DNA from 4 places in the Streptomyces sp. NPDC088116 genome. Region 1 is predicted to be linked to each of the others. Evidence: riboswitches for the same ligand, from Rfam matches in the RefSeq annotation. Region 1 holds a riboswitch; each other region holds the start of a gene.

Region 1 (7,221 bases):
GGGGGGGGGGGGTCCGGGGGGGGGGGGGGCCCGGGGGGGGGGCCCCCCCCCCCCGCCCCCCCCCCCCCGGCGGGCCGGGGGGGGGGGGCGGGGGGCCCCCCCGGGGCGGGGCCCCCCCGGGCGCCCCGTCCGTTGTCAGCGCACCCAGTTCTTGAGCTGCTCGGTCTCCAGCGTGATGCCGACGGGATCGGGGGAGGGTGATCTCCTTGCCGAACGGCACCGTGTGGGCATTCTCGTAGCGCCCCCGTCCGGCTCGCTGTAGACGGTGACCTCGCAGCTGTCCCGGTCGATCAGCAGATGGACCGGGATATCGGTCTGGGCGCGTACGCGCGCGGCTTCTCCACCCGGTGCCCGTGGTCGGTGTCGGAGTCGTACGTCGTCACCTCGACGGCCATCAGGACCGGCGCGGGGTCCGCCCATTCGCCCTGGCCGACGAAGGCTTCACTCGGCGCGAGCGAGCCGTCCGGACGGGCGCGGCCCTTCAGGCGCGCCTGCACCTGAAGCCCACGGACCGGACAGAGCCACAGCTCGGGCCGGGACCGCAGACAACTACGCGTCAGCCACTCCATGATGCGTCCGTGGTCCCCGTCCGGCATCACGCTGCTCCGGACCTTCCCGTCGATGAGTTCCAGCCGGATGCTCTCTGTCGAGCGGGCCAGTATCCGGGTGGCCTCTTCGAACTCCTCGGTGAGGACCTGGCTCTCGTAATCGGTGGCCGTCATGGGGAAACCTCCTTGTCCCGAAGACGATAGCGGGGCGGTATGACAGTCAGTGACCACAAGCTCACGACACAACATCTGGGGGGTGACACAGCGCCCAGCCCCCAGATGTATGCTCGACCTCGCTGTCGCCGCAGGGGAATCCGGTGCGAATCCGGAACTGTCCCGCAACGGTGTGCTGTGGTGTGCTTTGTCATACCCGCGAGTCCGAACACCTGCTGACGGCGCATCCGGTTCGACCGATCCGGATGCCCAGACGTCCGGGCCTCGCGGTTGGGCCGGTGGACGCCGCGCGCCGCGCTGCCCGTTTCCGGGCCGTACGGTCGTGCCGCGATCCCCGTTTCCCTCCCGACGGCCCAGAGCCGAGCGAGGGAGAGCACCACGTGACCATCGCGCCAGCCGATCCGGCTTCAGGCATTTCCGATATCTCCGAGGTCGCCGCGCAGGTGACCGACGGCCCCGGGACCGCGTTGCTGCGGACCCTGACGGACCTGACCGCCGATCTGCCGGACACCGACCCGGGCAGGGTCGCGGCCGCCGCGCTGCGGGGCCGTAACGCCCGGTCGGACGAGGCCGAGTTGCGGGGGCTCGCCACCGAGGCGGCCGCGGGGCTGATCTCCGAGGACCCGGCCTACTCCCGGCTCGCCGCCCGGCTGCTGACCCGCACCATCGCGGAGGAGGCGGCGGGGCAGGGCGTGGTGTCGTTCTCCGGGTCCGTCGCGACGGGCCACCGCGAGGGCCTGATCGCGGACCGTACGGCCGCGTTCGTCACGCGCCACGCGGACCGGCTGGACCGGCTGATCGACCCGGCCGGGGACGACCGCTTCGGCTACTTCGGGCTGCGGACGCTCTACAGCCGCTATCTGCTCCGCCACCCGATCACCCGCCAGGTGATCGAGACCCCGCAGCACTTCATGCTGCGCGTCGCCGCCGGGCTGGCCGAGGAGCCGACGGACTCCGGCCCGGCCGAGGCGGCGGACAGCGCGAGCATCCGCGCGCTGGACGAAGTCGCCGCGCTGTACCGGCTGATGAGCCGCCTGGACTACCTGCCGTCCTCGCCGACGCTCTTCAACTCCGGTACGCGCCACCCGCAGATGTCGTCCTGCTACCTGCTGGACTCCCCGCTGGACGAGCTGGACTCCATCTACGACCGCTACCACCAGGTGGCGCGGCTCTCGAAGCACGCGGGCGGCATCGGCCTCCCCTACTCCCGTATCCGCTCGCGCGGTTCACTGATCCGGGGCACGAACGGCCACTCCAACGGCATCGTGCCGTTCCTGCGCACCCTCGACTCCTCGGTCGCGGCCGTCAACCAGGGCGGCCGGCGCAAGGGCGCGGCCTGTGTCTACCTGGAGACGTGGCACGCGGACCTGGAGGAGTTCCTGGAGCTGCGGGACAACACCGGTGAGGACGCCCGCCGTACGCACAATCTGAACCTCGCGCACTGGATCCCCGACGAGTTCATGCGCCGGGTCGAGGCGGACGGCGTCTGGTCGCTGTTCTCGCCCGCCGATGTGCCGGAGCTGGTCGACCTGTGGGGCGGCGAGTTCGACGCGAGGTACCGCGAGGCGGAGGCGGCCGGTCTGGCCCGGAAGACCATCCCCGCCCGGGAGTTGTACGGCCGGATGATGCGTACGCTCGCCCAGACCGGCAACGGCTGGATGACCTTCAAGGACGCCTCGAACCGTACGGCCAACCAGACCGCCGAGCCCGGCCACACCGTCCACTCATCCAATCTCTGCACGGAGATCCTGGAGGTCACGGACGACGGCGAGACGGCCGTCTGCAACCTCGGGTCCATCAACCTCGGCGCGTTCGTGGACGCGGCCACCGGCGAGATCGGCTGGGAGCGGCTGGACGAGACCGTCGTCACCGCCGTGACCTTCCTCGACCGGGTCGTCGACATCAACTTCTACCCGACCGAGCAGGCCGGGAACTCCAACGCGAAATGGCGTCCGGTGGGCCTGGGCGCGATGGGCCTCCAGGATGTCTTCTTCAAGAAGCGGCTGGCGTTCGACTCCCCCGAGGCCGCCGCGCTCTCCACCCGGATCGCCGAGCGGATCATGCTCGCCGCGTACGAGGCGTCCTGCGGCCTCGCCGAACGGTCGGGACCGCTGCCCGCCTGGTCGAAGACGCGCGCCGCGCGCGGGGTGCTGCACCCCGACCACTACGACGTGGAGCTGAACTGGCCGGAGCGCTGGGCCGCGCTGCGCGCCCGGATCGCGAGGACGGGCATGCGCAACTCGCTGCTCCTGGCGATCGCCCCGACGGCGACCATCGCCTCGATCGCGGGCGTGTACGAGTGCATCGAGCCGCAGGTCTCCAACCTCTTCAAGCGCGAGACGCTCTCCGGGGAGTTCCTCCAGGTCAACTCGTATCTGGTGCAGGACCTGAAGAGGCTCGGCATCTGGGACGGGCCGACGCGTGAGGCGCTGCGCGAGTCCAACGGCTCGGTGGCGGACCTGCCCCGGGTCCCGGCGGAGATCCGGGACCTGTACCGCACGGCGTGGGAGATCCCGCAGCGCGCCCTGATCGACATGGCGGCGGCCCGTACGCCGTTCCTCGACCAGAGCCAGTCGCTGAACCTGTTCCTGGAGACGCCGACCATCGGGAAGCTCAGCTCGATGTACGCGTACGCCTGGAAGAAGGGGCTGAAGACGACGTACTACCTGCGCTCGCGCCCGGCGACGCGGATCGCGAGGGCGGCCGGGTCGCAGGCGGCTGGGTCGAAGGCGTCGAAGGCGGCACCCTCACCCGCTTCCGCCCCTGTGCCCGTACCCGCGCAGGTGACGCCCGACGACGAGGCGATCGCCTGCTCCCTGGAAAACCCCGAGTCCTGCGAGGCCTGCCAGTAATGACCACCGACCCGACAGACGCGACCGTGACAACCGAGAAGAACCTGCTCGACCCGGGCTTCGAACTGACCCTGCGCCCCATGCGCTACCCGGACTTCTACGAGCGCTACCGCGACGCGATCAAGAACACCTGGACGGTGGAGGAGGTCGACCTGCACTCCGACGTCTCCGACCTCGCCAAGCTCTCCCCCGGTGAGCAGCACATGATCGGCCGGCTGGTCGCGTTCTTCGCGACGGGCGACTCGATCGTGTCGAACAACCTGGTGCTGACGCTCTACAAGCACATCAACTCCCCCGAGGCGCGGCTGTATCTCTCCCGCCAGCTCTTCGAGGAAGCGGTGCACGTCCAGTTCTATCTGACGCTGCTGGACACGTATCTGCCCGATCCCGAGGACCGCGCGGCGGCCTTCGACGCGGTGGAGGAGATCCCGTCGATCCGCGAGAAGGCGCAGTTCTGCTTCCGGTGGATGGACTCGGTCGAGACGATCGACCGGCTGGAGTCGAAGGCGGACCGGCGGCGTTTCCTGCTGAACCTGATCTGCTTCGCGGCCTGCATCGAGGGCCTGTTCTTCTACGGCGCCTTCGCGTACGTCTACTGGTTCCGCTCGCGCGGGCTGCTGCACGGTCTGGCCACCGGTACGAACTGGGTCTTCCGCGACGAGACCATGCACATGAACTTCGCCTTCGAGGTCGTGGACACGGTCCGCAAGGAGGAGCCGGAGCTGTTCGACGACGCCCTCCAGCAGCAGGTCACGGACATGCTGAAGGAGGCGGTGGAGGCGGAGCTCCAGTTCGGCCGCGACCTGTGCGGCGAGGGCCTGCCGGGTATGAACACGGAGTCGATGCGCCAGTACCTGGAGTGCGTCGCCGACCAGCGCCTCGATCGGCTGGGCTTCCCCACGGTGTACGGCTCGGAGAACCCGTTCTCCTTCATGGAGCTCCAGGGCGTCCAGGAGCTGACGAACTTCTTCGAGCGCCGCCCGTCGGCGTACCAGGTCGCGGTGGAGGGCACGGTCGGCTTCGACGACGAGTTCTGAGTCGCGCCGGATCCCGCCGGATCCCGCCACCCGGACTCGCCGGAATAGCAGGCAACCTCCTTGCCACACCAGGCTGTTCAAGTCCACGAGATCCACTCGGTCTTGTGAACTCGGGCAACTCGATCCATGGGAGCAAGCACGCGAGGATTCGGAACCACGCTGGCGGTGCTCGTGCTGCCGTTCCGGGTGACGCAGTCGGGCGGCCGGCTGACCGTCGATGTCGCGCACTCCTGGAACGCGACTTCCTGAACACGCAGGTCTCCTGTACTGGAATTCCCACGTCACGGGAATTCCGGTACGGGAGGCGGGGATCGCCCCTCGGCCTCGGCCTCAGCTCTCATGCGGGCCTGTTTCCGCGTCCACTTCGGCCCAGACGGTCTTGGTCCGCGCGTCACGAAGGGCCCAGCCCCAGCGGTCCGCGTAGGCGGCGACAAGAAACAGACGCGCCCGTGGGTCGAGTCCGGCGGAGGCGGCGCCGACACACCGGGTGCGCGCGGAAAGCGGTCGGGCCGGGTGTCGATGACCTCCACCCGTACGGCGGCGCAGGTGAGAGTCAGACGCAGCTCGAAGTCCCGCCCAGGGGTACGGCCATGAGTCACGGCGTTCGCGGCCAGCTCCGCGACGATGGCGACGACCACGGCGGAAACTGAGCCGGTACGCGGAATCCCCCACTCTTCGAGCTGCTGCCCGGCGAGCAACCGAGCCAGGCGGGCGCCCCGGTGGCTGGAGCTGAGCTTGACCCGGGAGGGCGGATACAGCGGCGAACGCGGCGGCGGGGCGACAAGTCCGGCGGGGGCAGCCGGGCCGGTGGAGACGGCGACGGGGGGAATTTCCGACTTCATACGGTTACGGTCCCGTTGCGCCTATAGCGTGACCAGGGCGAACGACCGTACCGGCAGCCCGTGTACGGGCCGGGTCCCTGTTTGTACGGGTCACGTCCCGTGACGGCGCCGAAGCGTCGGGCGTTGCCCTGAGAAGAGCATTTCGCGCATCGGCACACACGTTGAGGTGTGAGGCGTATGGGAACCAGCCGTCAGAAGAAGCAGCGGCCCAAGGACGACGACCGACCTGGCATCTGGGTCGGCTACGGCAAACTGGTCAAGCTCCACCGCGAGCGGGCCGGACTGACGCAACAGCAACTGGCCGAGGCCGTGGGCTACTCGTACGAGCAGGTCGCCTCGATCGAGCAGGGGCGGAGACCGGCGAAGTCCGCGTTCACGGACTCGGCGGACACCACGTTGAACGCGGGCGGGACGCTGGCGGTGTTGCAGGACGACGTGGACCTGGCCAAACTCCCCGCGTTCTTCCAGGACTTCGCGTTGATCGAGACGGAGGCGGTGAGCAGATACGACTTCGACCCCCTACTCATCCCCGGGCTGCTCCAGACAGAGGAGTACGCACGGGCACTGTTCTCGGCGCACTGCCCGCCCCTCAGCGAGGAGATCATTGAGCAGCATCTCGAAGCGAGGCTCAGTCGGCAGAAGTTGCTGACGCGCACACCCATGGTGGAGACATGCTTCATCATCGGCGAATCGGCCCTGACCAGCATGGTGGGCAGCGACGAAGTGATGAGGGGGCAGCGTCAACACCTTCTGACGCAGGGGGCGAAGCGCAACGTCGAGATCCAGGTCATGCCTTCGGATCGTGGCTTCCACCCCGGTCTCAACGGACCTATGGTGATTCTGGAGACCCTGGAGCATCGCCGGGTGGGCTGTATCGAGTCCCAGGACGTGGGATTGGTGATCACCGACGCCGCGAATGTCAGTGCCTTCGGGCTGCGCTATGGCAAGCTGCGGACACAGGCCCTGAACGCGGAGGAGTCCGCGCGTCTGATCGAGCGGGTGGCAGGAGAAGCATGAGCACTGAGCAGGTTGCAGCCGGGCCCGCCCAACTGCGCTGGTTCAAGAGCAGCTACAGCGGTTCAGGCGGCGGTAACTGCGTAGAGGTGGCCTGGTTCAAGAGCAGCTACAGCGGTTCGGGCGGCGGAGACTGCGTAGAAGTCGCAGTCTCCCCCAGCACAGTCCACCTCCGCGACTCGAAGAACGTACAAGGACCCGTACTCCAGGTCCCGGCCGACGGCTGGCGCGCATTCGTCTCGTACGCGAGCGGCTACGCAGACGTACCGGCCTGATACCCGACGGGCCGTAGGCCCGCAAGGCGCGTACCCCGCATAGAGTTCACCCCCATGGGGACTCTCACGCGTACGCGCCTGGTGGCGTGTGGTGCTGCCGCGCTGACCGTCGCCGCAGGTCTGGGAATCAGAGCGGTCGGGGTCGGCGACGTCGCCAAGTACGGCGGCGACGCGCTCTACACCGTGCTGGTCCATACGCTGATCGTGCTGGCCGCTCCGCGGGTACGGCCCTTGACGGCCGCGGCGGGCGCACTGGCGTTCAGCTGCGCCGTCGAGCTGCTCCAGCTGACCGCCGTCCCGGCCGAGCTGGCCGCGCGAAGCATGCTCGCGCGGCTGGTGCTCGGCTCGACCTTCAACGCGCCTGACCTGCTGTGGTACGCGGTCGGTGCGGCATGCGCGGGGCTCGCGCACGCGGCGATGGCGCGGCGGCGGGCCGGTGGAGGTCCCCGACGGCCGGCCGGGGACCTTCCGGTGGATCC
Region 2 (7,221 bases), on a different contig from region 1:
AGGACGGGATGCCGAGCGAGCCGAGATGTTCCGGCACGGGGCGCACCAGGCAGCCGACCCAGTCCCGTAGGTCGTGGCTGTCGCCGATCTCGTCCAGATGCCGCTGCCGGATCCGTTCGACCTTCTCGCTGTGCTTGCTCATGACGGCGCGTACGAGGCCCGCCTTGGCGCCGAAGTGGTAGCTGACGGCGGTGACGTTGCCCTGCCCCGCCGCCTCGCCGATCTGGCGGTTCGACACCGCGATCAGTCCGTGTTCGGCGAAGAGTCGTTCCGCGGCCGACATGATCGCCTCGCGGGTCTCGGCGACGCGGTCGGCCCGAGCGGTCCTGTCGCTCACCAGGTCACCGGCAGTTCACGCAGCGGGGTGGTGAGCAGGCCCTCGTGGCGGCGCAGGTCGTGGGTGCCGACGGCGAGATCGAGTGTGGGCAGCCGACGCAGCAGGACGGTGAGCACGGCCTGCAACTCGGTGCGGGCCAGCGGCTGTCCGAGGCAGGAGTGAGACCCGGCGCCGAAGGTGAGGTGGGGATTGGGAGAGCGGCCGAGGTCCATGTCGGCCGCTCCCTCCCAGGCGCTCTCGTCGCGGTTGGCCGCGGCCATGCTGCACACCACGGTGGTGCCGCGCGGCACCACACCGCCGGAGAGTTCGGTGTCCTCGTGCACGTACCGGAGCATGCCGAAGCCGCTGCCGTTCGGGTCGAACCGCAGTACCTCCTCCACCGCCTTGCGGGTCAGTGACGGGTCGGCCAGCAAGCGCTCCCAGCGCCGGCGGTCGGACAGCAGGTGCGCCGTCATCATCGAGATGAAGCCCGCTGTGGTCTCATGACCGGCGAGCAGGAGCGCCTGCCCCGTGGCCACCAGCCCGGCCTCGGACATCGGTTCGCCCTCCGCGTCCGCGCCGTCCATGAGAAGGCTGAGGAGGTCGTCCCCGGGTTCCGTGCGCTTGCCGTCGATCAGATGCGCCATGTAATCGGCGAAGTCCTGATGCGCCGCCTCCGTCTCGGCACGCGTGTACCGGGTCATGTTCAAGAAGGTGTCGGACCAGCTCTTGAACCGGTCCCGGTCGCACTCCGGCACGCCCAGCATGGTGCAGATGACGAACACCGGAAGCGGGAAGGCCAGATGCGTCACCAGGTCCGCCGGCCGGCCGTGTTCCAGCATCTCGTCGATGAGCTGGTCGGTCATGGCCTCCATGCTCGGCCGCAGTGCCGACATCCGCTTGGCCGTGAACCACTTGCCGACCATGCGCCGCCAGCGGTCATGGCCCTCGGCGTTGAGCGCCTGCGCCATCGGGCTGTTGAAGATGTCCGCCGCGTCACCGGCCGACACCCGGGCCGCGTCGGGCAAGGCCAGCCCCTCGCGACTCAGACGCGGGTCGGAGAGCGCCGTCCGCACGTCCTCGTAACGCGTCAGCAGCGCCGCCTCGTCACCACTCGGCAGCGTCACCCGCGCCACCGGACACCTCTGCCGAAGCTCCGCCCACTGCGGCGGCGGCTCCAGCGCCGCGGCAGGGACGATCGGGTAGCTCATCGTCTCCGTGCTTTGGGCTTCGGTCACTTGTGGCCTCCTCGGATCGTGTCGGCGGGCAGAGTCAACCTCAGCCCACATGGTAAGTCAACCGACTGATTTAAGTCGCGCTCGCCTGAACGCGACGGGCGGTCGAGAGGAACCGTCCCTCCCGGTCGCTCGTCCTCAACAACCAGGCAAGTCCATGCCCTTGGGGCGAGTCGGAGTCGAGGCGGATCATGAAAATGCGGACCTGGCTGCTGGGGGCGCCGGCCGTCGGCATGGGCCGGCCGGCCTGGCAGGTCATCGCCGACCTGACGGACGACGACGTGGTCGCGAGGCGGCAGTCGGTCTCGTGCGAGGAAGCGATGCGCTTCGCCGACCAGAGCGGGTTGCCGGCCGGAGCGTCCGAGGCGAAGTGCGAGGTCATGGGAGCACAGGACACGCGGTACGACGTCAGGTTCCGGATCTCCCGCGCCCGCCTCGGCACATGGCTGACTTCGGCCTGTCCCGACATGAAGATGACATCGGACTGCTCCGGCCCCCCGGAGACCGTCGACGCCTGCGGCAACCTGACCCTGGACCCTTATGCCGACGGCGGCGCGGTGGCGTTCGACCTGACCGTGGAGTACGAGGAGGGGGCCACCGCCCTCGTCCACTTCCAGCCCTTCAGCACGTGAACTCCCTCGCCGCGCCCGCCCCCCCGGACACCGGGGCCTGATGACCCTGCGAGCCGGGGCCGTGGCCTCCTGATCCGCTGTGACCTTGCGTTTTCCCCCTCCTCGGCGCGGATCCCGTGTCTCATGTCACCTTCCGGAACAGGGGCGGGGGCGACCAAGGGGTTGGCTACGCCCTAGGCTGGCGGGTGCAGCTGGTTCGCCCTGTCCGCCAGGCAGGCGCGTCGTAAGAGGGAACCCGGTGGGAATCCGGGACTGCCCCGCAGCGGTGAGCGGGAACGACCGCCGTCATACGCACTGGATCCGGCCTCGGATCCGGGAAGCGACGGCCAGTAGGAATCTGCCTCGGCAGATGTGCCCGCGAGTCCGAAGACCTGCCCGTTGCCCGTACGTGACCGATCGCGTACGGATATCCCGGTGACCTCGTGGGCGGGTCGGCGTACATACCAGACGGACGAGCGCGCCCCAGGCGTGACATGGGTCCGTCGGGTTCGTCACCCCTTCGCGCTCGCGTCCCGTCTCCGGGATCTCAAGGAGTCATCTCGCGAAGGAGATTTCCGTGACAGCGAAGTCCGCGGCCGCGGCAGCACGGGCCACCGTGTACGGCTACCCCCGCCAGGGCCCGAACCGGGAACTGAAGAAGTCCATCGAGGGTTATTGGAAGGGCCGCGTCACCGCCCAGGCCCTCCGGGAGACGGCGGCAGACCTGCGCCGGGCCAACTGGCAGCAGTTGGTGGACGCCGGCGTCCACGAGGTGCCGACCGGCGACTTCTCGTACTACGACCATGTCCTGGACACCAGCGTCATGGTCGGTGCCGTACCCGAGCGACACCGTGACGCGGTCACGGCCGGCGCACTCGACGGCTACTTCGCGATGGCCCGCGGCACCCAGGACGTGGCGCCGCTGGAGATGACCAAGTGGTTCGACACCAACTACCACTACCTCGTCCCGGAGCTGGGCCCCGACACCGTCTTCACCGCCGACTCCGCCAAGCAGGTCGCCGAGCTGACGGAGGCCATCACGCTCGGGCACACGGCCCGCCCGGTCCTCGTCGGCCCCGTCACCTATCTTCTGCTCGCCAAGCCCGCCCCCGGCGTGGCGGCCGATTTCGAACCGCTGACCCTGCTGGACCGGCTGCTGCCCGTCTACGCCGAGGTCCTCGCGGACCTGCGTGCCACCGGCGCCGAGTGGGTCCAGCTCGACGAGCCCGCGCTCGTCCAGGACCGCACGCGCGCCGAGTTGAACACCGCCGCCCGCGCCTACCGTGAACTCGGCGGCCTGACCGACCGTCCGAAGCTGCTCGTCGCCTCCTACTTCGACCGTCTCGGCGAGGCCCTTCCCGTCCTGGCGAAGGCACCGGTCGAGGGCCTGGCGCTCGACTTCACCGAGGCGGCCGCCGCCAACCTCGAAGACCTCGCCGCCGTCGGCGGACTGCCCGGCAAGCGCCTCGTCGCGGGCGTCGTCAACGGCCGCAACATCTGGATCAACAACTTCGAGAAGTCCCTGTCCACTCTGGGGACGCTCCTCGGTCTGGCCGACCGGGTCGACGTGGCGGCCTCCTGCTCGCTCCTGCACGTACCGCTCGACACCGCGGCCGAGCGGGACATCGACCCGCAGATCCTGCGCTGGCTCGCCTTCGCCCGGCAGAAGACCACCGAAATCGTCACCCTGGCCAAGGGACTGGCCCAGGGAACCGGAGCCATCACCGCGGAGATCGCCGCCAACCGCGCCGATCTCGTCTCCCGCGCCAACTCCGCGATCACCCATGATCCGGCCGTACGGGCCAGGACCTCAGCCGTCACCGACGCCGACGGCCGTCGCTCCCAGCCGTACACCGAGCGTGCCGCCGCCCAGCGCGCCCACCTCAAGCTGCCGCTGCTGCCGACGACCACCATCGGCTCGTTCCCGCAGACCGCTGAACTGCGCACGGCCCGCGCGGACTTGCGCGCGGGGCGGATCGACACCACGGGGTACGAACAGCGCATCGAGGACGAGATCCGCGAGGTCATCTCCTTCCAGGAGAGGACCGGGATCGACGTCCTGGTGCACGGCGAACCCGAACGCAACGACATGGTGCAGTACTTCGCCGAACAGCTCACCGGCTACCTCGCCACCCAGCACGGCTGGGTGCAGTCGTACGGCACCCGCTACGTCCGCCCGCCCGTCCTGGCCGGCGACATCTCCCGCCCCGAACCGATGACGGTGCGCTGGACCTCGTACGCCCAGTCGCTCACCGACCGCCCCGTCAAGGGCATGCTCACCGGGCCCGTCACCATGCTTGCCTGGTCCTTCGTCCGCGACGACCAGCCCCTCGGCGACACCGCCCGCCAAGTCGCCCTCGCTCTGCGCGACGAGGTCAACGACCTTGAGACCAGCGGCACTTCGGTGATCCAGGTCGATGAACCCGCCCTGCGCGAAACACTGCCGCTGCGCGCCGCCGACCGCGCCGCGTACCTGGACTGGGCAACCGAGTCGTTCCGCCTCACCACCAGCGGCGTACGCCCGGACACCCAGATCCACACCCACATGTGCTACGCCGAGTTCGGCGACATCGTCCAGGCCATCGACGACCTCGACGCCGACGTCATCAGCCTGGAGGCGGCCCGCTCCCACATGCAGGTCGCACGCGAACTCGCCGCACACGGTTACCCCCGCGAGGCCGGACCCGGCGTGTACGACATCCACTCCCCGCGCGTACCCGACGCGGACGAGGCAGCCGCGCTGCTCCGCAAGGGACTGGAGGCCATTCCCGCCGAACGGCTGTGGGTCAATCCCGACTGCGGTCTGAAGACCCGCGGCTGGCCCGAGACCAAGGCGTCCCTGGAGAACCTGGTCACAGCCGCCCGCACCGTCCGCACGGAACTGCCCGCCTGACCCGTCGGGGGGGGGGGGGGGGGGGGGGCCCGCGCCCCCCCCCCCCCCCCCCCGCCCCCTCACCGCGGTGCCGGCCCGTGATCCAGACGGACGAGGGATCATCGGAGGAAGGGACAGAAACAGGCCTGGCGATGACTTCGGCGCCGACGGCCAGTCGTCAATGGGGGAACAGTCGTCAGTGGGGGGAGAGGGAAGGAGATCCGCCATGCCGGCACAAGGACCCGCAAAGGGACCCACGACCGAACTCGACACCCGCTACAGCTCCGCGCTCAATCCCCGCCCGGGTGCCGCGAACGCCACCGCCACCGAGTGGGCCGAGGCCCAGCGGCAGCTGAGGGCCGCCGAGATCTTCTGGGTGTCCACCGTGCGGCCCGACGGCCGGCTGCATGTCACTCCCGTGATCGCAGCCTGGCACGACGGCGTGCTGTACTTCTCCACCGGCAAGACGGAACAGAAGGCCAAGAACCTCGCTCATGGCGCGCACTGCGCACTGACCACCGGGCGGAACTCGCTCACCGAAGGGCTCGACCTCATCGTGGAGGGCGAGGCGGAGCCGGTTGCCGATCCGGGCGTACTGGAGGAGGTGGTCGCGGCGTACGAGTCGAAGTACGGGCCGCACATCACCTCGCCGGAGGGCACCTTCCACGGGATCGGGGACGCGTTCCGGAAGGGGGACGTGACGGTCTTCGCGGTGGCCCCGGCCACGGCGTACGGCTTCGGCCGGGACGACGGCGTGTACACCCATACGCGGTGGGCGTTCTGAGACGGGCGGACGCAAGCCAACCTGCGGTTACGCTCCGCGTCCGTCCGTGCCTGTCCGTGGCGATAGGATCGTACGATGGCATGTGGGCAACGATCACAGGACCCGGTGCGGTCCGTCTCCAGCGGCTCCGGTGGACACGCCGGCTACCTGGTCACCGGATACGCCGAAGCCCGGCAGGCCCTCCGCGACCCGCGGCTCTCCAAGGACACCGCCGCGTTCTTCGCCGGCAAAGCGTCCTCACGCCGTCTGCACCCCGTGGTGGCGCGGACCATGCTGGCCTGTGATCCACCCCAGCACACGCGCCTTCGCCGGCTGGTGACCAACGCGTTCACCACCGGTGCGGCGGACCGGTTGCGTCCCTACGTCGGTCAGGTGACCGACGCCCTGCTGGATCGATGGCCCGACGGCGGCGAGGTCGACCTCGTCGCCGACCTCGCCGTACCCCTGCCGGTCATCGTGATCTGCGAACTGCTCGGAGTACCGGAGGCCGACCGGTCCGAGGTCCGGCGCTGGTCCGCCGAGCTGTTCGCCGCCGGAAAACCCGATCTGATCGACGCGGCCTCGCACGCCATGGCGGACTACATGACGAGCCTCGTCGCCGCCAAGCGCCGCCACCCCGGCGACGCTCTTCTCGACCGCCTGATCTCGGCCCGCGACGGCGCGGACCAGCTGAGCGAGGACGAACTCGTCTCCCTCGCGGTGCTCCTCCTCGTCGCGGGACACGAGACCACCACCCATTTCATCGGCAACGCCGTCCTGGCTCTGCTCCAGCACCCCACCGAGCTTGCACTCCTGCGCGACAACCCCGACCGCGTCCCGGCGGCGCTGGACGAATTGCTCCGCTTCGAGTCACCCGTCAGCACGGCCACCTTCCGCTACACCACGGAGGCCATCACTCTCGGCAGTACGCCGGTCCCCGCCGGCGTACCCGTACAGATCGCGATCGGCGCCGCCAACCGCGACCCGGAACGTCTCCCGTCACCGGACCGGCTCGACCTGAGCCGGGACGCCACCGGCCACCTCGCCTTCGGCCACGGCATTCACCGATGCCTCGGCGCGCCTCTGGCCAAGGCCGAAGCCGAGATCGCTCTACGCGCGATCCTGACGCGCTTCCCCGCCCTCAGGCTCGCCGTACCGTCCGATCAGCTCCAGTGGCGGCACACACGCCTGATGCGTGGCCTGGCGTCTCTTCCACTCCTTGTCGCCCGCTGATCCCCCACCCGCCGCTGAACCCATGTCCGAGACGCTGTTCGACAAAGCGGAGAGGCCCCCTCGGGGATCGATTCCCCCTTCGAGGGCATCCGGTCCCCCTTCGAGGGCATCCGGTAGGCCATGACTCCCAGATCGGCAACGAAACGCGCACAAGGACAGGCCGAACGCGCGGCGAACAGCACCGCGGTCGC
Region 3 (7,221 bases), 120 kb from region 1:
CGGCCGAGCGGGAGTTCGTCCGGTTCGCCTACCGCTACGCCTACCGGATCCGGGTCGTGGTGGTGTGCTCGTGCGCCGTTCTCGCCGTACCGGCGATGCCCGTCGACAGCATGGCCGTCACCTCGGCCGTCTGTGCCGTCGTACTCGCCTGGAGCGCCCTGCACTACCGATGGGGGATGGCGGGAACCCGCCCCCGACTGCTTCTGGCCACGGACCTGGCCGTGCTGACCGGACTCTGCCTCACTCAGACACTGACGATTCCGGACACCCAGACCATGTACGGCAGCACCTGGCTGCTGGTGGTGGTCAGCATCGTCGCGGTCGGCTACCAGTTGATGTACCCGCCGGCGCTCGCGGTCGCCCTGGCGCTCCTGCTGGCCGTCGCCGACCTGGCCGGTGTCGTGCTGGACCGGCCTCAAGGGTGGAACTACGCGCTGCCGAACGTGAGTTGGCTGCTGGTGCAGACCGCCCTCTCCCAGGGCATGTACCAACTGGTCCTGCGCGCCAGCAGAACCGCCGACGCCGTCGGCTCGCAGACCGCCTCCGCACGACGGCGCCACGAGGTGGCGCAGGCGCAGCGGTCGGCCGAGCGCGAGCATCTGGCGACGCTGCACGACACCGCCTGCGCGACGCTGCTGATGGTCTCGGCCCACGGCCGGTCCATCCACCCGCACATACTGCGGACCCAGGCCGGCAAGGACCTGCGGCGCCTGGCCCCGGAGCGGGTGACGTCCGGTGAGACGAATGTGGCCCAGGAGCTGCGGGCGGAGATCGGCGACCATCCCCTGTCCGTACGGGCCGAGTTCGACGGCTCGCTCGGCCTGATGTGGCGGCCGGCCGCCGTGGCGCTCCGGGGGAGCCTGGGAGAGGCGCTGCGCAATGTGGCCCGGCACGCGGGTGTCGGCTCGGCGACCGTGACGGCGAGCCGGGAGGGCGACACCGTCACCGTCACCATCAGCGACGACGGCGTCGGTTTCGATACGGCCCAGGTGCCGCCGCACTGCCAGGGGCTGGCGCGCTCGGTCGTCGAGCGGATGGCCGCCGTCGGCGGCAGGGCCACGGTCGACTCCGGGCTCCGGCGGGGCACGGCCGTACGGCTGGAGTGGCCGCATGTCTGATGCGCGCGGGCCCGATGCTCCGAGGGACGCGAGAGAGCTGAGGGACGCGAGAGAGCTGAGGGACGCGAGAGAGCTGAGGGACGCGAGAGACACGACGAATCAGAGCAACGCGACGGATCAGAGCAACGCGACGAATCAGAGCAACGCGACGGATCAGAGCAACGCGACGGATCAGAGGTACCCGATGGCTCCGACGGAAGGGGGAGTGGCCAGAGAAACGGATGAGGACAAGGGCGCGGACGGGGAATCCGATCCCACGACCGACCGGATCGCCGACAGCATGCGCGGTGCGCTGCGGCTGGCCGGACTGATCATCCTCTCGGCGATCCACTTCGGACTGGCGCTGCCCGCGCTCCTCGCCAACCTCGGCAATTACCGGCACGCCTGGGTGCAGCTCACCGCGTTCGGGCTGCTGACGCTCGTCATCGTGGTGGACGCGCTCCTCGGAGCGGCCGGCCGCCGCAGGCCACGGTGGTGGGTGGTGGCGGGCCTGGTCTCCGCTCTGGCGGTGGCGGTCGTCGCCACGAGCCAGCTGCCGGGCACGTACTTCCTCGCGACCCCGCACTGGACGTTCCTGGAGATCGGCTGGTTCGGCGTCCTGCTGCTGTTCGACGCCGGACTGAACGCGACGCTGCTCTTCGTCGGCGGCCATGTCGCCGTCACGCTCGTACAGTTGCTGCTCGCCGGGACCCCGTCACGCCAGGTCGCGGCGGGGATGGCCGTCAGCGCCCTGGCCATCTGCGCGTTCCAGATCGCGGCCGCGGTGATGGCGAGGCTGCTGCGGGACTGCGCGGCGACGGCCGGTGCCACGGCGCGCGAGCAGGAGCGGGTCCGTACGGAAGCCGCGATCTCCGCCCAGGTCCATGCCGACCAGCGGTCGCGCTACCGCGAACTGGGCCGCTCCGTACTGCCGTTGCTGACCGGGCTGGCCGACGGGTCCCTCGAACCGGGGGACGAGCGGGTCCGGCGCCGGAGCGCCTTCGAAGCCGCCCGGCTGCGGCGGCTCTTCGCCGAACGGGACCACGCGGCCGACCCGCTGATCCATGAACTCCGGGCCGGTATCGGTGTCGCCGAACGCCACGGCGTCGATGTGCAGCTCGCCGTACGGGGAGCGTCGGCCCCGGTGCCCCGGCACCTGCGCCGCGCGCTGACCGAGCCCGTCCTGGCCGCGCTCGCGACGGCGCGCCACAGCGCGCGGGCCACTGTCGTGCGCGGCGGCGGGCTGGTACGGGTGAGCGTGGTGACCGACGCGCCCGGGACGGACATCCCGGAGCCCGCCGAGCCCGGCATCCGCGTGCGTACGGTACGGAGCCAGGGACGGCTCCTGGTCGAGGCGTCCTACGCGCTCCACATGGAGAGCGACCCCCTGGGCGAGCCCAGGACCGCATCACCGCCCCTGGCCCACACCCGGCCACAGGCCCAGACCCCGTCCCAGGCATAGGAGCGGCGACGATCCCGTCCTGGCCCCTCGCCCGTCGCCCATCACGTCACCGCTAGGGCCTGTCCGGCGGACAGGCCCTACAGCTCGTCCAACGACGTCAGTCCGTCCTGAATGGCCCGCGCGACCAGATTCGCCTTCGTCGTCGCCGGCCGCCCCGCGTTGGCGTACTTGATCCGTACCCGCTCCAGGTAGGTGTTCACCGTACGGACGGAGAGACCGAGGCTCGCCCCGACCATGGCCTTGGACTCCGACTGGAACCACTCCAGGAGCACCTCCACCTCACGCGGGGTCAGCGCGGGGCGGCCCTTCCTCGCGTCGCTGCCGAAAGCACCGGCCAGTGCCGGGGGCGTGTAGGGACGGCAGTCGGCCGCCGCCAGCGTGGCCGCCATGAGGTGGTTCTCCCCCTCGGCCTTCGTCAGATACGTGAAGGCCCCCAGGTCCAGGCAGGTCAGCGCGGTCTCCTGACTGTCCTGCATCGTGTAGACGATCACTTGCCGTTCCTGCGCGACCAGTTGCTTCAGCTCGGGGTACGCGGGCACCCCGTGGGAGAGCTGAAGGTCCAGCACCACCACGTCCGCGTCCCGGCCGGCCCCGCTCATGGCCACCGAGAGGCAGGGCCCCTTGGCGGTCACGGTGATCGGCCGCCGCGACGCGGCGTACCAGGACTCGATCCCGGCGAGGACGACAGGATGGTCGTCGATCAGCACGACGCTCACTGGCTCGTTTTCCGGCATGTCCCATAGTCCCTCCGACCGGTGCTCCGGCGGACCCGGCCGAGGCCGAAAACCTCCTGTGATAGCTTGCCGAGGCCAGTCGAACCCATGTACGTGGGTCAGGGAATCCGGTGCGAATCCGGAACTGACGCGCAGCGGTAAGGGTGACGGGCGCGGCATCGGCCACTGGACAGTTGAGCTGTCCGGGAAGGCGTCTCGCCCGGGGGATCCCGAGTCCGAAGACCTGCTGGCGGCCTCCGCCCTCGTCCTGTGGCGGGGGAGCACCGTACGACTGGGCTCCGCGCATGGGCCCTCGACGCAGAGGAACTGCCGTGCCGCTCGCGCGCCCCGCCCGTGCCCGTACCTCCGTTCGCCACACCATCCTCTTCCTTGCCGGGGCGGTGCTCCTGACGGCCTGCGGCGGCGGGGGCTCCTCCGGGAAGGCGGCCGATTCCGGGACGTCCCCATCCGGCGGTGCGGCCACCGGATACCCGCGCACACTCGACAACTGCGGACAGAAGGTACGGGTCGACGCGCCGCCGCGCCGTGCCGTCTCGCTCAATCAGGGCACGACGGAGATCATGCTCTCCCTCGGTCTCGCCGACCGGATGGTGGGCACCGCCACCTGGACCGACCCGCTGCTGAAGGGGCTGGAGAAGCCCAACGCCGGCGTGAAGCGGCTGGCGGACAACGCCCCCTCCTTCGAGAAGGTCCTGGACACCGAGCCCGACTTCGTGGCCTCCTCGTTCGAATCGACGCTGGGCAAGGGCGGTGTGGCCACGCGCCCGCAGTTCGAGGAGCTGGGCGTACCCACGTATGTCTCCCCGTCCGACTGCACCAAGGACAACAGCGGCGACGGCGACGGAGTCCGTACGACCTCGCTCACCATGGACGACGTCTACGGCGAGGTACGCGACCTGGCCAAGGTCTTCGGCGTCGAGGAGCGGGGCGAGAAGGTGGTCGCCGGGCTCAAGGGCCGGATGGCGAAGGCCACGGCCGGGATCGACGCCGCGACGGGCGGGAAGTCCGGGAAGGCCCCGAAGGGCGCGGAGGGCGGGACGGCCGGAAAGGCCACCCTCCTCTACTGGTTCGCCAACTCCGAGTCGCCGTACATGGGCGGCTGCTGCGGCGCTCCCGGCATCATCACCAACGCCGTCGGGGCGAAGAACGTCTTCGACGACAACCACGAGGAGTGGCCCCAGATCAACTGGGAGACGGTCGCGGACCGCAACCCTGGCGTTCTGGTGATCGGCGACCTCACCCGTAAGTCGGAGACGGCCGAGACCGCCGAGAAGAAGATCGAGTTCCTGGAGTCCAATCCGGCCACCCGGAACATGGACGCCGTCAGGCACAAGCGCTACGTCCTGCTCAGCGGCCAGGCCATGAACCCGACCATCCGAACGGTCGAGGGCGTCGAGAAGGTCGCGGCGAAGCTGCGCGAGATCGCGCCCGCGAAGTGACGGTCGAACGTACGGAGCGGCCCCGGGAGGCTACGGCGGCTGAGGGGGTTCCTGAGGTGTCGGGGTCTCTGGAGGCGTCGGGGGCATCGGAGGCCCAGGAGGTACGCGGTCCGGGCCCGGATGGTCCAGGCGTACACGGCCCCGGCGTACGCCGGTTGCGGCACGGCCTCCTCTGGGCCTGCGGGGTCGCCGGGCTGTTCCTCTCCGTCGCCGTCGCGATCACCATCGGACCCGCGAACATCCGCGTCGGCGACGTCTGGTCCGTGGTGGCCACCCATATCGGATGGGGCGATTCCGGCCTCACACCGATCCGGGACGGGATCGTCTGGAACCTGCGGCTGCCCCGCACCCTGCTCGCCGCCGTCTGCGGCGCCGGACTCGCGGTGTGCGGGGCGGTCATGCAGTCCCTGCTCCGTAACCCGCTCGCCGACCCCTTCGTGCTGGGAGTCTCCTCGGGGGCTTCGACCGGCGCGGTCGTGGTCGTCGTGCTCGGTGTCGGCGGCGGGGCGCTGTCCATCTCGGGCGGCGCGTTCCTCGGCGCCCTGTGCTCGTTCGCGCTGGTGCTGCTGCTCAGCCATACCCTCGGCGGCACGGTGGACCGGGTGGTGCTCTCCGGAGTCGCCGCGATGCAGCTCTTCTCGGCCCTGACCTCCTTCATCGTGATGACGGCGGCGGACGCGGAGACCACCCGGGGCGTGCTGTTCTGGCTGCTCGGATCGCTCAGCGGCGCCGGGTGGACCGATGTGTGGGTCTGCCTGGCGGTGCTCGCGGTGGCGCTGCTGGTGTGTCTCGGGTACGCGCGGACGCTCGACGCGTTCGCGTTCGGCCAGGACGCGGCGGCGACGCTGGGCGTCTCGGTGGCCCGTACCCGTGTGGTGCTGCTGTGCGTGACCGCGCTGCTGACGGCGGCGCTGGTCAGCTCGGCCGGGGCCATCGGCTTCGTCGGCCTCGTACTGCCGCACGCCGCCCGTGCGCTGGCCGGTCCCGGCCACGGCCGGCTGCTGCCCGTCACCGCGCTGACCGGAGCGGTGTTCCTGGTCTGGGTCGACACCCTGGCCCGTACGGTGCTCGACCCGCAGGAGGTGCCGGTGGGCGTGGTGACCTCGCTGATCGGCGTACCGGCGTTCGTCCTTGTCCTGTACCGGGGCCGGAGAATCCGATGAAGCGGACCACGGACACACGCACGGGTACGGATACGGATACGGATACGGATGCGGTGACCGGCTCGGGCCTCCGCGCCGACCGTGTCTCCCGGACCGCCGGCGGACGCCTGATCGTGGACGGGGTCAGTCTCGCGCCGCCGCCCGGATCCATGGTCGGGCTGCTCGGCCCGAACGGCTCGGGAAAGTCCACCCTGTTGCGCCTGCTCTCCGGCGTCCTCGCCCCCGCCTGCGGCGTCATCACCCTCGACGGCCGCCCGCTCGCCGAACTCGGCCGCAGATCGCTCGCCCGCCGCGTCGCCGTGGTCGAGCAGCAGGCCGACACCCAGGTCGAGTTGACCGTCCGCGATGTCGTACGGCTCGGCCGCGTCCCGCACCGCCGCGCCTGGTCGGCGGCGGCCGCCGGGGACGACGAGGCCATTCGTACCGCTCTGGAACGCACCGGCCTGACGGACCGGGCCGGCCAGTCCTGGCACACGCTCTCGGGCGGCGAGCGCCAGCGGGTCCAGATCGCCCGCGCGCTCGCCCAGGAGCCCCGCGAACTCCTGCTGGACGAACCGACCAACCACCTGGACATCCAGCACCAGCTCGACCTCCTGAACCTGGTCGCCGAACTCCCGGTGACCAGCGTCATCGCGCTGCACGACCTGAACCTGGCGGCGATGTACTGCGATCAGCTCGTCGTGCTGAAGCAGGGCCGCGTCGTGGCCGGCGGCAGTTCGTGGGACGTCATCACCGAGCGCCTGATCGCGGATGTGTACGGGGTGCGCGCCGCCGTCACCCAGGACGGGCCCGAGGGCCGTCCGTACGTACGGTTCCTCGGCACGGTGCCCACGGCCTGAAGCGGCCCGGTCGTCATCGCGGCCACCGGGTCCGGCCGCCACCGCCCCGCCGAATCCCCGTGACCCTTGTTGCCTATGATGTGCAAGTGCGTACCTACTGCATCCGAACCGCGACCCCCGGCGACCTCGACACCGCCCGTGCGGTGATGCTCGACACCGTCTACCGCGACTTCGGTACGGGGTACGTCCCGCGCTGGCACGCGGACATCATCGATCTCGCGGGTGCCTATCTCACCCCCGCCCGTCACACCCTGCTGGTCGCCGTCGAGGAGAGCACGGGCGTGGTCGCCGGGACCGCCGCGCTCGATGCCCGGGGGCCGCTCCATCCGCCCAACCCGCGCTGGCTCGCCGAGCGTTACCCGTCGGGGGAGACCGCCCAGCTGCGCCGGGTGTATGTGCGCCCCGGCCATCGCCGCCAGGGGCTGGCCCGCGCTCTGGTGCGCGCACTCCTGGACTTCGCCGCGACGGAAGGCGGCTACCGCTCGGT
Region 4 (7,221 bases), on a different contig from region 1:
TCGCGCCGCTGGTAGGCGTCCAGCAGCAGCGAGAGCACCGCGCCCTTCACGGCGCTCATCCGCCGCCGGGCGGCCATCGAGCCGGACGCGTCCACCACGAACAGCACGAGGTTCCCCTCGCGCCCCTCCCGGGTCGCCTGCCGCAGATCGTCCTTACGGATCATGAGCCCGGGACCGCTGCGCCCGCGTGCCCGCTGGTGGGGCGCCGCGGCCTGCACCGTCGCCGCGAGATGCAGCTTGGTGAGGGAACCCATGGGCTGCCGGGATCCCGTCGTCCTGCCATGGTCGGTACGGGCCCGGGAGCGGCGCCCGGCCGCGCCCTCGCCCAGCCCCGGCACGCTCAGCGTCTTCGTACGGAACGGCTCGGAGGCCCGTACGGCGGACTGCTCACCGGCGCCGGGGCGCTGCGGCTGCTCGCCCTCGGGCCGCGGTTCCGGTTCAGGTTTCGGTTCCGGTTCCGCGGGCGTGTCGTCCTGCCCCGACGAGGGCTCCTGCGGTGTGTCGGAGCCGTCGGAGCCGCTGGAGTCGTCGGGTGTGTCGGGGCTGTTGTGCGGCGGCCGACCGCCCCCGCCACCTCCGTCGGGCCCGTCGGGATCGGTGTCGTCGCCCCCGCCGTTCTCGTCCTCGCCGCCGAACTCCTCCAGCGTGTCGTCCAGCTTGTCCTCGTCCAGCCCCGGCGCGTCGAACGGATTGCGGCGCCGCCGGTGCGGCAGCGCGAGCAGCGCGGCCTGCCGCACGTCCTCGGCGAGCACGTCCGTGCGCCCCGCCCACGCGGCCAGCGCCGTCGCCGTCCTCGCCATCACGATGTCCGCGCGCATCCCGTCCACCTCGAACGCGGCGCAGGTCGCGGCGATCTGCCGCAGGGCGGCGTCCCCGAGCCGCACCTGGGGCAGCAACGCCCGCGCGGCGACGATCCGTTCGCGCAGCGCGGTCTCCTCGTCGGCCCACCGCGCGGCGAAACCCGCCGGGTCGTCGTCGTACGCGAGCCGCCGCCGTACGACCTCCACCCGCTGATCGGGCTCCCGGGAGGCCGCGACCTCTACCGTGAGCCCGAAACGGTCCAGCAACTGGGGCCGCAGCTCGCCCTCTTCAGGGTTCATCGTCCCGACGAGCAGGAAGCGCGCGGCATGCCGTACGGAGACGCCCTCGCGCTCGACGTACGAGGCGCCCATGGCGGCCGCGTCCAGCAGCAGGTCGATCAAGTGGTCGTGCAGCAGGTTGACTTCGTCGACGTACAGCACGCCCCGGTGCGCGCCGGCGAGCAGACCCGGCTCGAAGGCCTTCACGCCCTCCGAGAGCGCGCGCTCGATGTCCAGCGCCCCGACGAGCCGGTCCTCGGACGCGCCGACGGGCAGCTCGACCATCCGGGCGGGCCGGGATATGCCGGGCGCGGTCTCGTGCGGTCCGTCCGGGCACTGCGGATCGGGCGCGGCCGGATCACAGCTGAACCGGCAGCCCGCGACGACCGCCAGCTCGGGCAGCAGCGCCGAGAGAGCCCGTACGGCGGTGGACTTCGCCGTGCCCTTCTCGCCCCGCACGAGGACGCCGCCGACCGCCGGACTGACCGCGTTGAGCAGCAGACCGAGGCGCAGATCGTCCATCCCCACCACGGCGGTGAACGGATAAGGGGTGCTCATATGCTGATCGCTCCTTCGAGTGGCTCTCGTACGGCGGCGGCACGTGACGGTGACGTCGGTACGGCGGCACGTGGCTCTCGTACGGCGGCGCGGATACAGAAGCCGGTGGTCGTGCGTGTGGGGCTGGTGGGGCGGCCGGTGTTCGTGCGTGCGCTGAGGCCGCTGGTCATGGTGCTCCCGGCGGGATGAAGGGCATCCCGGCCGGCGCCCCCTCCTCGATCAGCCGCAGCAGCGCGCCGGTGTCCGCGTGCTCCTCGACGAGGTCACCGAGGAGATCGAGCTGTTCCTCCCGCAGCACGCCGAAACTGGTGTCGGGCGCCGGTACGAAACGCCGGCCGGACGCCCGCGCCACCTCCGTCAGGAACCGCCGCCGGAACGCGTCGCTCTCCAGCGCCCCGTGCCAGTGCGTGCCCTGGACGGCCCCCACCCGGCAGCCGTCGAGCGCCTGCCCGCGCCCGTCGGAGACGAACGCCTCGCCGCCGCGCACATCCGCGACGCCATGATGGATCTCGTACCCCTCGACGGGGGCCCCGAGCGCCACGCCGACCGGCCTGGCCAGGGTCTTCTCCCGCTCGAACCGGATCCGTACGGGCAGCAGCCCGAGCCCGCACACCGCCCCCGCGCGGGACTCCACCTCGTCGTCGATGTGCTCGCCCAGGATCTGGTAGCCGCCGCAGATCCCCAGGACGGGACGCCCCTCGGCGGCCCGCCGGGCGATCGCGTCGGCGAGCCCGCGCTCCCGCAGCCACGCCAGCGCCTTCACCGTGCCGCGCGTGCCCGGCACGATCACCAGGTCCGCGTCGGCCAGCTCCTCGGCCCGGTCCACGAACCGCACCACGACCCCGGGCTCCGCCGCCAGCGCGTCCACATCGGTGAAGTTCGACATCAGCGGTACGGCGCAGACCGCGATCCGCAGCACGTCCTCGCCGTACGGGGGAGCCACCAGGGACTCGCGTACGGCGCCGCGCATCGACACCCGCAGCCCGTCCTCCTCGTCGATGCCCAGCCCGTGCCGCCACGGGAGCACCCCCAGCGTGGACCGTCCCGTCAGCCCGCGGAGCATCTCCAGGCCCGGCTCCAGCAGCGACACATCGCCCCGGAACTTGTTGACGAGATAACCCGCGATCAGATCCTGGTCCTCGGGGCTCAGCAGCGCGGTCGTCCCGAAGAACGAGGCGAAGACTCCACCCCGGTCGATGTCCCCGACCACGACCACCGGCAGCCGCGCGGCCCGTGCGATGCCCATGTTCACGATGTCGGTACGGCGCAGATTGATCTCGGCCGGACTGCCAGCCCCCTCACAGATCACCGCGTCATACGTGCCCCGCAGCTCCTCCAGGCATTCCAGGACAGGACCGAGCAGGGCTTCCTGCCGGCCGCCGTGGTATCCCTTGGCACTCAGCTCGCCCACCGGCCGCCCCATCAGCACCACTTGGCTGCTGCGGTCGCTGCCCGGCTTGAGCAGGACGGGATTCATCAGCGCGGTCGGCTCCACCCGGGCCGCCTGGGCCTGCATCGCCTGCGCCCGCCCGATCTCCGCGCCCTCGCGCGTCACGAACGAGTTCAGGGACATGTTCTGCCCCTTGAAGGGCGCCACCTTCACGCCCCGGCGTACGAGCCAGCGGCAGATCCCCGCCGTGACCACGCTCTTGCCCGCGTCGGAGGTGGTCCCGGCTATCAGCAGCCCGCCGCCGCGCCCGCCCCGGCTCATCCCCGCACCTTTCCCGAAGTCCTGTGCCGCAGGGCGCCGTACGCGAACCGCCCAGCGACGCACACCGCGAGCGCGAGGGCGTTCACCCGGCCCGACAGGCGCACGGCCCGCTCGATGTCCGCGACCTCGACAGGCCGCCCCGCGTCGTTCAGTACGGGCCGGTGCTCCACCCGCCCGCCGTACGCCAGCGTCCCCCCGAGCCGTACGCCCAGCGCCCCGGCGAACGAGGCTTCCACCGGGCCCGCGTTGGGGCTCGGATGCGTACGGGCGTCCCGCCGCAGCGCGCGCAGCGCGCCGCGCGGATCGCCGCCCGCCACAACGGTCAGCGCGGCGGTCAGCCGGGCCCCGGGCCAGCCGACGACATCGTCCAGCCGGGCCGAGGCCCAGCCGAACCGGAGGTACGTGGGCGACCGGTGCCCCACCATCGCGTCCAGGGTGTTCACCGCGCGGAACCCGACCAGCCCCGGCACTCCCGCGACCGCTCCCCACACCAGCGCGCCCACGACCGCGTCGGAGGTGTTCTCGGCGACGGACTCCACTACGGCCCGCGCGATCTGCGGTCCGTCGAGCGCCTGCGGGTCGCGCCCGCACAGATGAGGCAGTCGTTCCCTGGCCACATCGATGTCCCCGGCGGCGAGTGCCCCGCCGATGGCGCGGGCCTCCCGGCCCAGCGTGGTGCCGCCGACGACGGTCCAGGTGGCGGCGGCGGTCAGCGCGACGGACGCGAGGGAAGAGGCGGACGCGAAGGAAGGGGGAGCCGTGCTGGAAGGGGCGGCCGTGCCCGCAGGGACGGACACGGCGGAGGAGCCGGTGCGACCACCCCGTACCCCTCGTACCCCTCGGGTCCCTCGGGCCGCGAGCGCCGCGATTCCGGCGGCGCCACCGGCGCACACAGCGGTGTGCAGCGCGCCCCACCCACGGTGGTCGCGCCACAGCGTCCGCTCAACAGCCCCCGCGGCCCTGCCGAACGCGGCGACCGGATGCCCCCGGCGCGGATCGCCGAACAGCCGGTCGCCCAGGAGGCCGAGGGCGGCGCCGTAGGCGAAGACCCGATCGGCGGCCGAACCGCAGCCAGGCATGGCGAATTGTGTCCTCACTCAGGGTCCGCGCCCTGGCTCGACGTGACGCGGCGGCAAGAGTTCCTGGCTCCTGGAGACGTGGCTCGCAGTGACAGTGGCGGGACCGCGCCGGATTCGCACCGGCTTCCTCTTCCATGCCGCCGTGTATGGCCTCGGCAGTCCACCACGGTGCGCGACACCCGTCAACTCCTCCCTGACCTGCGACGGGACAGTGTGCCGAGCCCCACATGACGCACGACACCACCGGTTGCCCGCGCTCCGGCGAGGGCCGGTCGAATAAGCCGGTCCCGACGCACCCGAAGTGCGCCGGGACCGGCTGGTGTTGTCTCAGGCCGAGGGGAACTCAGGCCACGATCATGTAGATGCCGTACGCCACGGCCGCCGCGCACAGCGCGAAGCAGGCGTACGCGCCCGCGCGCGCCAGAGCCACGGAGCCGCCCGTGCGTACGGAGCCGTCCGCGCCCTGAGCCACCGTCCCCGCGGTCTCCCCCTTGGCGAGGCCCACGATGCCGAGGGTGAACAGGCCCACGAGGCCGACCGTGGCCAGCAGGCTGACGCCGAAGACGGAACCGAGGGCCGCCCAGTCGATGTTCATGCGGTTCTTCCCTTACACCGAGGCGGTTCGCGTCGGCTCGCCGACGGGGCCCGCGGGGGCCTGGATGGTGGTGGAGAGGTCCTGGGCGGGCGTGCCGGCCGTGCTGGGCGGCGGGGAGACGGCCGCGACGGCGGTGGTCACGGCACCGGGCGTGGTCCCGGCGTCCGGTCCCGTTCCGTCCGTCCCGGTCCCGCCCGGTGTGACGTTGGTGTGGTCGACCGGGCGGCGGCGCGACGCGAACCAGATCGCGGCGGAGAACGCGACGAGCAGTACGGCGACGACCGCGACGCCCCAGGTGCCCTGTCCGGTCAGGAACTCCGCACCGGCGGCGACCAGACCGGCGGCGGGCAGCGTCAGGCACCAGGCGACGAACATCCGGGTGGCGGTGGACCAGCGGACCACCCCGCCCTTGCGCCCCAGGCCCGCGCCCATCACGGCGCCGGAGCAGGACTGGGTCGTGGAGAGCGAGAAGCCCAGGTGGGAAGAGGCCAGGATGACCGTCGCGGCGCTGGTCTGGGCGGCGAAGCCCTGCTGCGGCCGGAGGTCGGTGAGCCCGCTGCCCATGGTGCGGATGATGCGCCAGCCGCCCAGGTACGTACCGAGCGCGATCGCGATACCGGCGGAGACGATGACCCACAGCGGCGGGTTGGAGCCGGGGGCGAGCACGCCGCCGGTGACCAGCGCGAGGGTGATGACGCCCATGGTCTTCTGCGCGTCGTTGGTGCCGTGGGCGAGCGAGACGAGACCGGCGGAGGCGATCTGTCCGGCGCGGAAGCCCTTGGCGGTCGCCTTGTCGTCCGTACGACGGCCGATCCGGTAGGTCAGCCGGGTGGCGAGGAGCGCGGCGAGACCGGCGACGACCGGCGCGGCGAGCGCGGGGATCAGGACCTTCGTGATGACGACCCCGCCGTTGACCCCGGAGGTGCCGACGGACATCAGGGTGGCGCCGATGAGGCCGCCGAAGAGTGCGTGGGAGGAACTCGACGGCAGGCCGAGCAGCCAGGTGAAGAGGTTCCAGAGGATGGCGCCGACGAGCGCCGCGAAGATGACTTCCGTCTGTATGCCCTGTTCGTTGATGAGCCCGCCGGAGATCGTCTTGGCGACCTCCACGGACAGGAACGCGCCGACGAGATTCAGGACGGCCGACATGGCCACCGCTGTCTTGGGCTTCAGGGCGCCGGTCGAGATGGTCGTCGCCATCGCGTTGGCGGTGTCGTGGAAACCGTTCGTGAAATCGAACACGAGAGCTGTCACGATCACAATCGCGAGCAGCAGGGTGATGTGTTCCATTTACCCAGGCAATCGTTGGACGTCAGTGGCCTTGGTGAACGTAAGGAGTCAGGGTGAACGGAAGATGAACTGAGCGGGACTTCGGGGTGACCCTAATGGAGTGTCCTCGGCAGACCCGCGACCGCCGCCGGATCGAGCCCGACTGGCGCCGGGGGAGCGCTCGTTCGGCGCAGCCTGACAGGATTTCACCATGACGAATCAGCAGCGGCAGGAAGCAGTCGGACAGGCTTGGCGGGACCTGGTGGCCACGGCCGTCAGGACGGCGTCGGAAGGCCTCGTCGTCGGAACCTCGGGCAATGTCTCGGTACGGGTCGGGGACCTGGTCCTGGTCACACCGAGCGGGGTGCCGTACGAGCGGCTCGGCCCCGACGACGCGATAGCCGTCGACCTCGAAGGGCGGCAGGTCCTCGGCGAACTCACCCCCACCAGCGAACTGCCCATGCACCTCGCCGTCTACCGCGCCACCTCCGCGACCGCCGTGGTCCACACCCACGCGGTCCACGCCACCGCCGTCTCCACCCTCGTCCCCGAACTGCCCCTGATCCACTACATGTCGGCGGCCTTCGGCGGCGCCGTCCGGGTCGCTCCGTACGCCCTGTACGGCACGGACGAACTCGCTGACAACATGCTCCACGCCCTGCGCGACCGCACCGCAGTCCTGCTCCAGAACCACGGCACGGTCACCTACGGCGACACCCTCGACCAGGCCTACGACCGTACGGCCCAGCTGGAGTGGATGTGCCGTCTCTGGCTCACCGCCGGGGCCGTCCCCGGCCACACACCCACGCTCCTGTCCGAGGCCCAGGTGCGGGAGACCGGGGAGAAGCTGAAGGGCTACGGCCAGCGCGGCTGAGCGGCCGGTGCCCGGCCGGAGGCCGCCTGTCCTCGGGACGAGCCCGGCCGGGGACG

The links. A riboswitch is a leader RNA that binds a small molecule or an ion and turns the genes downstream of it on or off. The one in region 1 is predicted to bind cobalamin.
Positions count from the first base shown of each region.
Region 2: it holds a riboswitch for cobalamin, as region 1 does, so the genes downstream of both, metE (5-methyltetrahydropteroyltriglutamate--homocysteine S-methyltransferase) here and ACIOJD_RS02635 (ribonucleoside-diphosphate reductase subunit alpha) in region 1, are expected to answer to the same signal.
Region 3: it holds a riboswitch for cobalamin, as region 1 does, so the genes downstream of both, ACIOJD_RS02105 (ABC transporter substrate-binding protein) here and ACIOJD_RS02635 (ribonucleoside-diphosphate reductase subunit alpha) in region 1, are expected to answer to the same signal.
Region 4: it holds a riboswitch for cobalamin, as region 1 does, so the genes downstream of both, ACIOJD_RS12220 (cobalamin biosynthesis protein) here and ACIOJD_RS02635 (ribonucleoside-diphosphate reductase subunit alpha) in region 1, are expected to answer to the same signal.

Region 1 covers NZ_JBIUTF010000001.1:602,827-610,047, forward strand. The annotation lists partial or broken gene ACIOJD_RS02630 (Uma2 family endonuclease) at 136-722, opposite strand; cobalamin riboswitch at 815-957, shown strand; gene ACIOJD_RS02635 (ribonucleoside-diphosphate reductase subunit alpha) at 1,103-3,574, shown strand; gene ACIOJD_RS02640 (ribonucleotide-diphosphate reductase subunit beta) at 3,574-4,611, shown strand; gene ACIOJD_RS02645 (hypothetical protein) at 4,738-4,860, shown strand; gene ACIOJD_RS02650 (ATP-binding protein) at 4,893-5,453, opposite strand; gene ACIOJD_RS02655 (Scr1 family TA system antitoxin-like transcriptional regulator) at 5,631-6,470, shown strand; gene ACIOJD_RS02660 (DUF397 domain-containing protein) at 6,467-6,742, shown strand; partial or broken gene ACIOJD_RS02665 (DUF2809 domain-containing protein) at 6,797-7,177, shown strand.
Region 2 covers NZ_JBIUTF010000003.1:773,815-781,035, reverse strand. The annotation lists gene ACIOJD_RS15675 (TetR/AcrR family transcriptional regulator) at 1-337, opposite strand, end outside; gene ACIOJD_RS15670 (cytochrome P450) at 334-1,527, opposite strand; gene ACIOJD_RS15665 (hypothetical protein) at 1,743-2,183, shown strand; cobalamin riboswitch at 2,377-2,577, shown strand; gene metE (5-methyltetrahydropteroyltriglutamate--homocysteine S-methyltransferase) at 2,740-5,055, shown strand; gene ACIOJD_RS15655 (pyridoxamine 5'-phosphate oxidase family protein) at 5,261-5,818, shown strand; gene ACIOJD_RS15650 (cytochrome P450) at 5,894-7,030, shown strand; gene ACIOJD_RS15645 (DUF1206 domain-containing protein) at 7,151-7,221, shown strand, end outside.
Region 3 covers NZ_JBIUTF010000001.1:479,939-487,159, reverse strand. The annotation lists gene ACIOJD_RS02120 (sensor histidine kinase) at 1-1,118, shown strand, start outside; gene ACIOJD_RS02115 (hypothetical protein) at 1,324-2,559, shown strand; gene ACIOJD_RS02110 (DNA-binding response regulator) at 2,637-3,293, opposite strand; cobalamin riboswitch at 3,353-3,539, shown strand; gene ACIOJD_RS02105 (ABC transporter substrate-binding protein) at 3,578-4,732, shown strand; gene ACIOJD_RS02100 (FecCD family ABC transporter permease) at 4,888-5,895, shown strand; gene ACIOJD_RS02095 (ABC transporter ATP-binding protein) at 5,892-6,734, shown strand; gene ACIOJD_RS02090 (GNAT family N-acetyltransferase) at 6,821-7,221, shown strand, end outside.
Region 4 covers NZ_JBIUTF010000002.1:1,356,008-1,363,228, forward strand. The annotation lists gene ACIOJD_RS12205 (putative cobaltochelatase) at 1-1,637, opposite strand, end outside; gene ACIOJD_RS12210 (hypothetical protein) at 1,638-1,826, shown strand; gene ACIOJD_RS12215 (cobyric acid synthase) at 1,804-3,348, opposite strand; gene ACIOJD_RS12220 (cobalamin biosynthesis protein) at 3,345-4,427, opposite strand; cobalamin riboswitch at 4,462-4,607, opposite strand; gene ACIOJD_RS12225 (hypothetical protein) at 4,771-5,022, opposite strand; gene ACIOJD_RS12230 (anion permease) at 5,035-6,312, opposite strand; gene ACIOJD_RS12235 (class II aldolase/adducin family protein) at 6,503-7,165, shown strand.